2 regions of the Shewanella sp. 10N.286.51.B8 genome follow, and region 1 is predicted to be linked to the other one. Evidence: riboswitches for the same ligand, from Rfam matches in the RefSeq annotation. Region 1 holds a riboswitch; the other holds the start of a gene.
The links. Region 1 has a riboswitch for cobalamin ahead of AB4160_RS03085 (ABC transporter ATP-binding protein). Riboswitches for the same ligand answer to the same signal wherever they lie in the genome.
Positions count from the first base shown of each region.

Region 2: another riboswitch for cobalamin. It lies ahead of AB4160_RS16470 (TonB-dependent receptor domain-containing protein); the one in region 1 lies ahead of AB4160_RS03085 (ABC transporter ATP-binding protein).

Region 1 is NZ_JBFRKG010000007.1:62,628-66,827, forward strand. It holds gene metH (methionine synthase) at 1-635, opposite strand, end outside; gene AB4160_RS03080 (histidine phosphatase family protein) at 933-1,634, shown strand; cobalamin riboswitch at 1,773-1,945, shown strand; gene AB4160_RS03085 (ABC transporter ATP-binding protein) at 2,054-2,950, shown strand; gene AB4160_RS03090 (iron ABC transporter permease) at 2,947-4,089, shown strand; gene cobT (nicotinate-nucleotide--dimethylbenzimidazole phosphoribosyltransferase) at 4,114-4,200, shown strand, end outside.
Region 2 is NZ_JBFRKG010000046.1:14,536-18,735, reverse strand. It holds gene cobS (adenosylcobinamide-GDP ribazoletransferase) at 715-1,488, shown strand; cobalamin riboswitch at 2,395-2,561, shown strand; gene AB4160_RS16470 (TonB-dependent receptor domain-containing protein) at 2,680-4,200, shown strand, end outside.

The DNA.
Region 1 (4,200 bases):
AGACGATCACCAATTTGATCAAACACTAATTCGATGGCAAATAATGCGGCTTTGGCGTTGAGGGTATCAAAGATGGTTTCGACCATGATGATATCTGCGCCGCCATCAATTAATGCACGGGTTGATTCAACATAGGCTTCGACTAACTCATCAAAGCTGATATTACGAAAACTGGGGTCGTTCACATCTGGGCTGATAGAGCAAGTGCGGTTGGTTGGCCCAAGCACTCCTGCAACATAGCGTTTAATACCCGTTTGCGCAGTAACGTCATCAGCGGCTTCACGGGCAACTTTGGCGCCTTCAAGGTTAATTTCTGCTGACAACGACTGCATGTCGTAATCGGCCATAGCAATCGTGGTGGCATTAAAGGTATTGGTTTCAATAATGTCAGCACCCGCTAACAGGTATTCAGTGTGGATATCTTTAATGATTTGGCGTTGGCTTAGCACCAACATGTCGTTGTTGCCTTTTACGTCACAGTGCCAGTCTTTAAAACGCTCACCACGGTAGTCTTCTTCTTCCAGTTTGTAGTCTTGAATCATTGTGCCCATGGCACCATCGAGGATAACTATGCGCTGTTTTAGCGTATTTGTAAGTTGTTCAAGTACCTGACTGTAGGAAGTCGACTTCGCCATAACGTATTACCTTAATTGCTTTTATGCTAATCACTTAATCGAGCGTTAAATAACACGCTAACTTAAGTAGTTAGTGGATTGTGTTAACGGTTTTAGATGAAATAAGCATACCTTTATTTATGCTTTTATAGGGCAGAATAATGCGAAATCCCCTGTAATAAAATTCATCTTAAAATATTTTGTTTGGACATTTAAACGTATAGACGTCCATAATACGTTTAAATAGATTGTAAGAGCAAGCCCATTGCTCACACTAAAAACATAAGCCAATTGAAACGGCCGATGGAGTCCCCTTAGATGAAGCAAGCTAAGATATTATTGTTACGCCATGGCCAATGTGAAGGCGACAGTATTTTGCGGGGTAAAACCGATGTGGCGCTAACTGATTTGGGGCTAACGAACATGCACCAGAGTGCGGCTAAGCTAGGGCTACTAGGTTGTTTGCCATCACTGCAGCTATACAGTTCGCCTTTGGTGCGCTGCCATGCGTTTGCCGCTGAATTAGCGCAGCAGTTAAACCAAGTGAGTGCTGATTTAGCTTTACAGGTTGAGATAATGTCTCAATTACAGGAAATTGATTTTGGCTTGTGGGACGGAAAAAGCTTTGCAGAGCTTTATCAGCATAGCGCTAAAGCGTTAGATGCCTATTGGGATAACCCTTGGGAGCATGGCGCGCCCCAAGCTGAGCCCATGGCTGAATTTGAACAAAGGGTGGCGCAGGCTTTTGCGCAAATAACCTTGCAAGCTTACAACTTGGCTGAAGCTCATACTGCTGAGGCTAATAGTGCTAAGGCAACAGCATCAGCCACTGCTCTGGTAGTGACTCACGGTGGAGTTATCCGTCATATTATCGCTTTGGTGTTAGGGCTTGAGCGCTGTAAAGGGCTATATGGACAACTGAATATAGATTATGCCGCGACGGTAACCATTGATGTGTTTTGGCCTGAAGCTGATGATAAATCGACTAAACCCGTCTATCGTTTAAACTGGAATAATTAGTTTTAGCCTAAAATTAGCAGAAAAAACTAACTTCACTTAGGCAGATATACCGTACAATATAAGCCGCATTTATTAAGTGCAATAAAATTTCAAATTAAGTCAATTTAGCTGCAGTTGAGTGCTTGTGTGAAATGCTTTAAGCAACACCAGTATCAAGCGGTTCGCTAAATGAGTAGGGAATCGAGAACTAGCCTAAATGCTGTTTAGCTCGAACTGTACCCGCAACTGTAAAATAGCATCTCATCACTTGTAAGATAAGTGATTAATGAATGCCATTAAGTCAGATACCTAGCTTAGTTTTTCTTGCTGAATTAGCAGCACCTAACAACAACTTGAGCGGGTAACTCAGGCGGAGTTTGTATCGTGATCAGTATTAAAACCCCAGATGTGGCTAAACATGCCTCTTGGATAACCGCAGGGTGAGTACCTTGACAACTGCGGCATTAACAGTTGATCAGCTAAGCTGGTCAGTTGCAGACAATGAGATCCTTTCTCAAGTCAGTTTTGCCTTGCAACGGGGTGAAATGCTAGGGCTTATTGGCCCTAACGGTGCGGGTAAATCCAGCTTACTGCGCTGCTTGTATCGCTATATCACCCCTGATGCTGGCATGATCACCTTATTTGGCGACAATATTCATGGTTTCTCTCAAAAACAATTGGCCACTAAGGTTGCCGTTGTGCAGCAAGAGTCACCCCATTATTTTGATATGACCACCCATCAACTGGTTTCTATGGGCTTAACGCCCCATAAAGGCCTTTTTGAAACCAATACCCAAGCAGATGCAGATGATATTGCCAAGGCACTGGCTAAAGTGGGTCTTGAGCACAAAGCCTTGCAGCAATATGAGCAGTTATCTGGCGGTGAAAAACAGCGGGCATTAATTGCACGGGCTATCGTGCAAAAGCCGCAGTTATTGATCCTTGATGAGCCGACTAATCATTTAGATATTCGCTATCAAATCCAAATTCTTGAGTTGGTTAGGCAACTTGGCATTAGCGTGATTGCCTCTATTCACGATCTTAATTTAGCCAGCGCAATGTGCGATAGATTGCTGTTACTTGATCAAGGAAAGTGCATCGCTCAAGGTTTACCTGATGAAGTATTAACAGAAACCATTTTGGGGAACGTGTTTGATGTTTGCTGCCAAATATCAAGTCACCCACAGCACGGTAAACCGTTAATTACCTACTTTTATGGTTATCAAAGTCATTATGACAATGCTAATCAAAACACTTGTCAAAGCTCGCAGCAAAACGCATATCCAAGCTTTGAACAAAAACATGGCCAATCAAACCACGGGCAGGGCGATAAATGACAGCCATTGATGCCACACAATCAGTGAAGCTAGCAAAGCAGATGAGTTTAAGTTTTAAGCATAAGCTACTGCTGTTTGTTACTGCCATAGTGACCTTAGTTACTCCAATCGCCGCGGCAAGTTTCGGCGCTGCTAATATCAGTTTTGAACAGGTCGTTAGCTTGTTTGCTAATTTGGCATTAGGTACAGGTGAAACAGATTCACTAACGCAGCGGATTGTGTTTGAGCTGCGTTTTCCAAGAATTATTTTAGCCTTTGTGGCAGGCGCAGGTTTGGCGCTTGCGGGCAGTGTATTGCAAACGGTGACACGTAACCCGTTGGCGGATCCCTATTTATTTGGTATTAGCTCTGGGGCGTCATTTGGGGCGGTATTAGTGCTGAGCTTTTTTGGCAGCCAAGGCTTAGTGCTGCAATGGTTAGCAGAGTCTTCTGGTCATCTTGCCAATGCCATTTTACGTTCAGGCTTATTCAGTAATGATGCCTGGTGGTCTTGGTCATCCATTAGTTTACCAATTGGCGCTTTTATTGGTTCGAGTTTATCTGTGCTGTTGGTATTAGGTTTATCTGGTTTTGGTCGTGCTAGCCAAGTTGAGCGGATGCTATTGTCTGGGGTGGCCACCTCTTTCATGTTCGGCGCGCTAACCAGTTTGGTACTGTATTTTTCAAGCCCTCAAGCGGCGGCTTCAGTATTATTTTGGAGTTTGGGCAGCTTTGCTAAAGCTAGCTGGGCAGGCCTGGTTATCCCATCTGTGGTGGTAGTTTGCAGCATATTAATTATTTTAGCTTTTAAGCGTCAGGTATTAGCCATTCAAGCGGGGGATGAAACGGCGCACTCCTTAGGGGTTAACGTCGCCAAAATTCGCTTAGCAATGCTTATTTTGTGTTCATTAATTACCGCCACGCTGGTGGCAAGTTGCGGCGGCATTGGCTTTGTTGGCTTGATGATCCCTCATACCGTGCGGCTGCTCTATCCTGGGCAACAACCTATTATGATGACGGCATTAGTCGGCGGCATATTTATGGTATGGATTGATGTATTAGCCCGTTGTTTATTAGGCAACCAAGAGTTGCCGGTAGGTATTATCACTGCCGCAATTGGTAGTGTATTTTTTCTTTTTGTATTACGTCATCGTCGATGAGATTGCAGTTTTGGAGAGTAAGGGATGTTTGCGGTAGATCCAGTTAGTCATAAATTTGATGATCAAATACAGCATAAAATTAATCAGAAAACTAAGCCGCTAGGGGCGCTA
Region 2 (4,200 bases), on a different contig from region 1:
TTATTGATGATTTTTTTCAGTGTGCCAGCGACATCGATATTACGAATAACCGCTTGTGCTCTGTCACGAGTCAACAAAGAAACTTTAATATCAAAAGGAAAGCCTTTATCGCGTAACGATTTGGCTAAACAGATACGTGTGAAGTACACGTTATTAGGAGCTCTGCTAATGTGAAAGGCAGGTACATTGTCTGAGTCAATCCTCTCAGAAAGCCCCTCAAATGCCAGAAACAAAAAAAAGCCGTTGATAATCAACGGCTTTTCTCGTATTTAATATGGCGGAGAGATAGGGATTTGAACGCAAGGCTTCCTATTATATATAAAATGATGTGTTCAGCCGTGCCTGCTGTGGAGAACTTAGCTCAACCTGCTACGCTGGAAGCAATGGACGCTGTTAAAAAGTTCCAATTGAAATTTTATGTTGTTGACAGTATTCAATATTAGTTCACCTCAATTACATTGCAGTTGAAAGCTGTGAAAAAGCACAGTCTTTCTTCCTTAAAAAGAAACTTGTGATCTATTACTCATACCTAATTTGAGTTAATCACTATATTAAATATCCATTCAATCAAAAAAATTTAATGATATTGAAAAAGTGGTTACTCTCCCCCACTTTTGCCCTAACAAGTTCTCAGTAACATTATGCAAACCATAAATAGTAATCTTAAAATACTCTATCACTAACCCCACAAGATTAAAGAGAAAAAAACAAGTTATGAGTAACTTAGACATAAAAAAAAACAATATATTTAATGAAGTTCTTGCAGCCATTAGTTTTCTAACACGCTTTCCTTTTACAAATCACATGATGTTTCATGAAAAGACTGTGGCGGCTGCTAGTCGTTGGTTTTCATTGGTTGGTCTTTTTATAGGTTTTTTTGGCGCAGCTGTATACTTTGCACTTAGCTTAGTAGTTCCTCATTCCCTTGCGTGCGTTGTGACTTTGGTAATACTCATCCTTGCAACCGGTGCCTTTCATGAAGATGGCTTGGCCGATCTCGCTGATGGCTTTGGTGGAGGTTGGGATAAAAGCAGAAAGTTAGCAATAATGAAAGATAGCCAGATTGGCACCTATGGGGTACTTGCATTAATATCAACCTTTGCAATAAAACTGAGTAGCCTGCAGCTACTCAGTATGCAGCAAGTCATGCTCGCATTAATAACTGCACATGGTGCTAGCAGAGCTATCTCTGGCATGGTGCCATTCTTTCTTGAATATGCACGTATAGGGGAAAACAAAACACCACAAAAATCAAATACTATCAACTACAACACATTATTGATACTAACTGCATGTGGTTTCCCTGGATTGCTTTTACTGCCAAGCAGCTTAACTTTATTATTACTAGCAACTTGGTTGATAGCTTTTGTTTTATTACTCAAGTTAATGAAAAAACAAATAAATGGATATACAGGTGACACCCTTGGCGCAACGCAGCAAGTAATAGAGTTATTAACTTATATTTGCTTTGTTATTTGGACATATTAGTATATTAATACTTATTGAAACTAGTGATTGCAAATCAAAACCAGACAGGATTAGTGCACTTAACATGTTAAAGTAAAAAATATTAAGGTGATGGAAAACCCTTTAGTTTAAAAGTGATAAAACTTAATACTTTTATTTCAGCCAGTTGCTGATTAATTCATAGAGAGTCTTTATTTAAAAAATAAAAACACGTTCCTCAGCAGCTAACTTTCCTATCTAGTTTAAAAGTCTCACTGCTAACATTTGCATTCTAGCAATCACACTTAAGCGTAAACAACCTATAATGTATAAAATTACACATAGGTTCCGTGATGAAAATTTAGCCTCAAAAAAATGAGGTTAGATGCCTCTAACCTCATAATGCAGGGTTACCAAGTAAGAGTGATGAAGTTATTACTCAGTTTTACCATATACTTTGGGTGGAAGTATATATTAAAAAATATCAAAAAAGCCACAATATAAAAATATGACTTCAAATAACATTTATCTTGCAGAAAAAACGATATCAAAATAAGAATAAACCAAACAATTATGGTTACATTCAAATGTTGTGAATATTGTTTTAAACATCTCTATTACGATATGCGTAAAACAACTCTCACAACAAATAATAGCAATGCTTATTAATTTTTAATATGTTACTTTTAACAGTAATTTAAACATATTATAAAATTAATTTTCAACCTAAATCTTATTACAAGTAAAAATAGCTCATATTTAAAGCAAGAAAAACCGCCCCATAAAGTCTCACCACAAAAGTACTGTTAAAAGTCACACACTTTAGTCCATATAAATAAACCTGTGACCATTTTCACATTCCAACTACCAATAATTGATTATATTCCACCACATCATCGATGGGTAAAGTAACAGTTCACAACAATGAGTTGTGCGAACAAGCTTTATCACTATCAATACAATTAGGGTGTTAATTTTGGGAATGTGGTGAGACCCCACAGCTGTACCTGCAACTGTAAACAGAGCGAAATACTTTTTACCACTGACTTTATATCGGGAAGGTGTATTTCTAGATGCTGTGAGCCAGGAGACCGACCTAATTGTTCGATGTACTCAAGCGGGTTTCTTGAGACATAGAAAGATTGGATTTTTTCTATTCGCTACTAGTTACTCAATTATTAACAAGCAGCGCATCTCCCGCTATTTTAAACTCAGCATAACAAGGCAACAATAATGAGTTTTAAACTGCGTTTATCAGCTATCACATTAGCTATTTTTCAAACTTACAGTGTAAATGCTGCAGCACCTGCAGTCCCAGTGCATGAAACAATCGTGGTCACTGGAACACGTTTTGAGAGCACACCAGACTCACAACTTACGGTAATTAATACCATTGAACGTGAAGAAATTGATGTGCTTAATCCCAAATCAGTAGTTGATGTTCTAGAAGCATTACCAGGTTTAAGTGTGACTCGAAATGGTGGGGCTGGACAAACGGCTTCAGTGAGTATACGAGGCACCAGCTCAGGGCATTCATTGGTGCTTATTGATGGTTTAAGGGTTGGATCTGCCCCCCTAAACGCTGTCAATTTTGGCTCCCTTTCTCCACAAAATATTGAGCGGATAGAAGTCATAAAAGGCCCTAGAGCTTCTATTTGGGGCAGTGATGCTATTGGCGGTGTAATACAAATATTTACTCGCCAACTTAATGGTGGTGAATGGTTTGCCAGTACCGAGTTAGGTAGTAATAACTATCTACGAGGCACTGTAGGTGCGGGAGTGGCACATGGTGATGGTCAAAGTACTATCACAGTAAACAGTGAACGTTCAGATGGATATAATATCCATAATGGCGCTCCAGAAGAAGCTGATGATGATGGCTATGACCGCATAGGATTAACTGTAGCGGGTTTGCAAAATATCTCGGACCAATGGGATATTAACTGGAGTCTACAATATGACACTGGTAATAGCGAACACGATGATATTTACGCCAGTGGCGGCACTGACCAAGCTGATTTTGACAATTATTTGTGGAATGTTGGCACCCAATATCAGGGCGAGCAACTCACGAGTAAATTAAATATTGGTCAATCTCAAGATTCAAATGTCAATTTTCGCGGTGATAACCCGGATGTCGCGAGACAAAAATACGAAACAACTCGCGATCAAATAAATTGGACAAACCAATTTAAAGCATCTAATGAACTGACGGTTATCGGCGGAGTGGATTGGTATAACGAGTCCGTAAATGGGGATTATGCTATCAATGAACGAGAAGTTTGGGGAATTTATGCGCTGGCTCAATACCAATGGCATAACGTTCTATTTGAAGGGGCTGTTCGATATGATGACGTTGAAAATATCGACAATGAAACTTCTTATAATTTAAGTGCAGCCTATAACTTTTCTGATCAATGGCGCTTAACGGCAAGCACAGGCACAGGCTTTAAAGCACCTACTTTTAATGACTTATACTGGCCTGGAACAGGAAACCCAGATTTATCCTCCGAAACCTCTGAAAGCTATGAATTAACCCTTAATTATAGGGGCTCTGCTATTCAAGGTTATATCAGTTTATTCCAAAACGATATTAATAACCTCATTGCTTGGGCACCGATTGATGAAGATGGTTACATATGGAAACCTGCCAACATCAATGAAGCCAAGATAAAAGGCTTAGAGCTATCGTTAAATACCACGCTGTGGCAATTAGACCACCGGATTTCGTACACCTATTTAGATGCCAAAGAC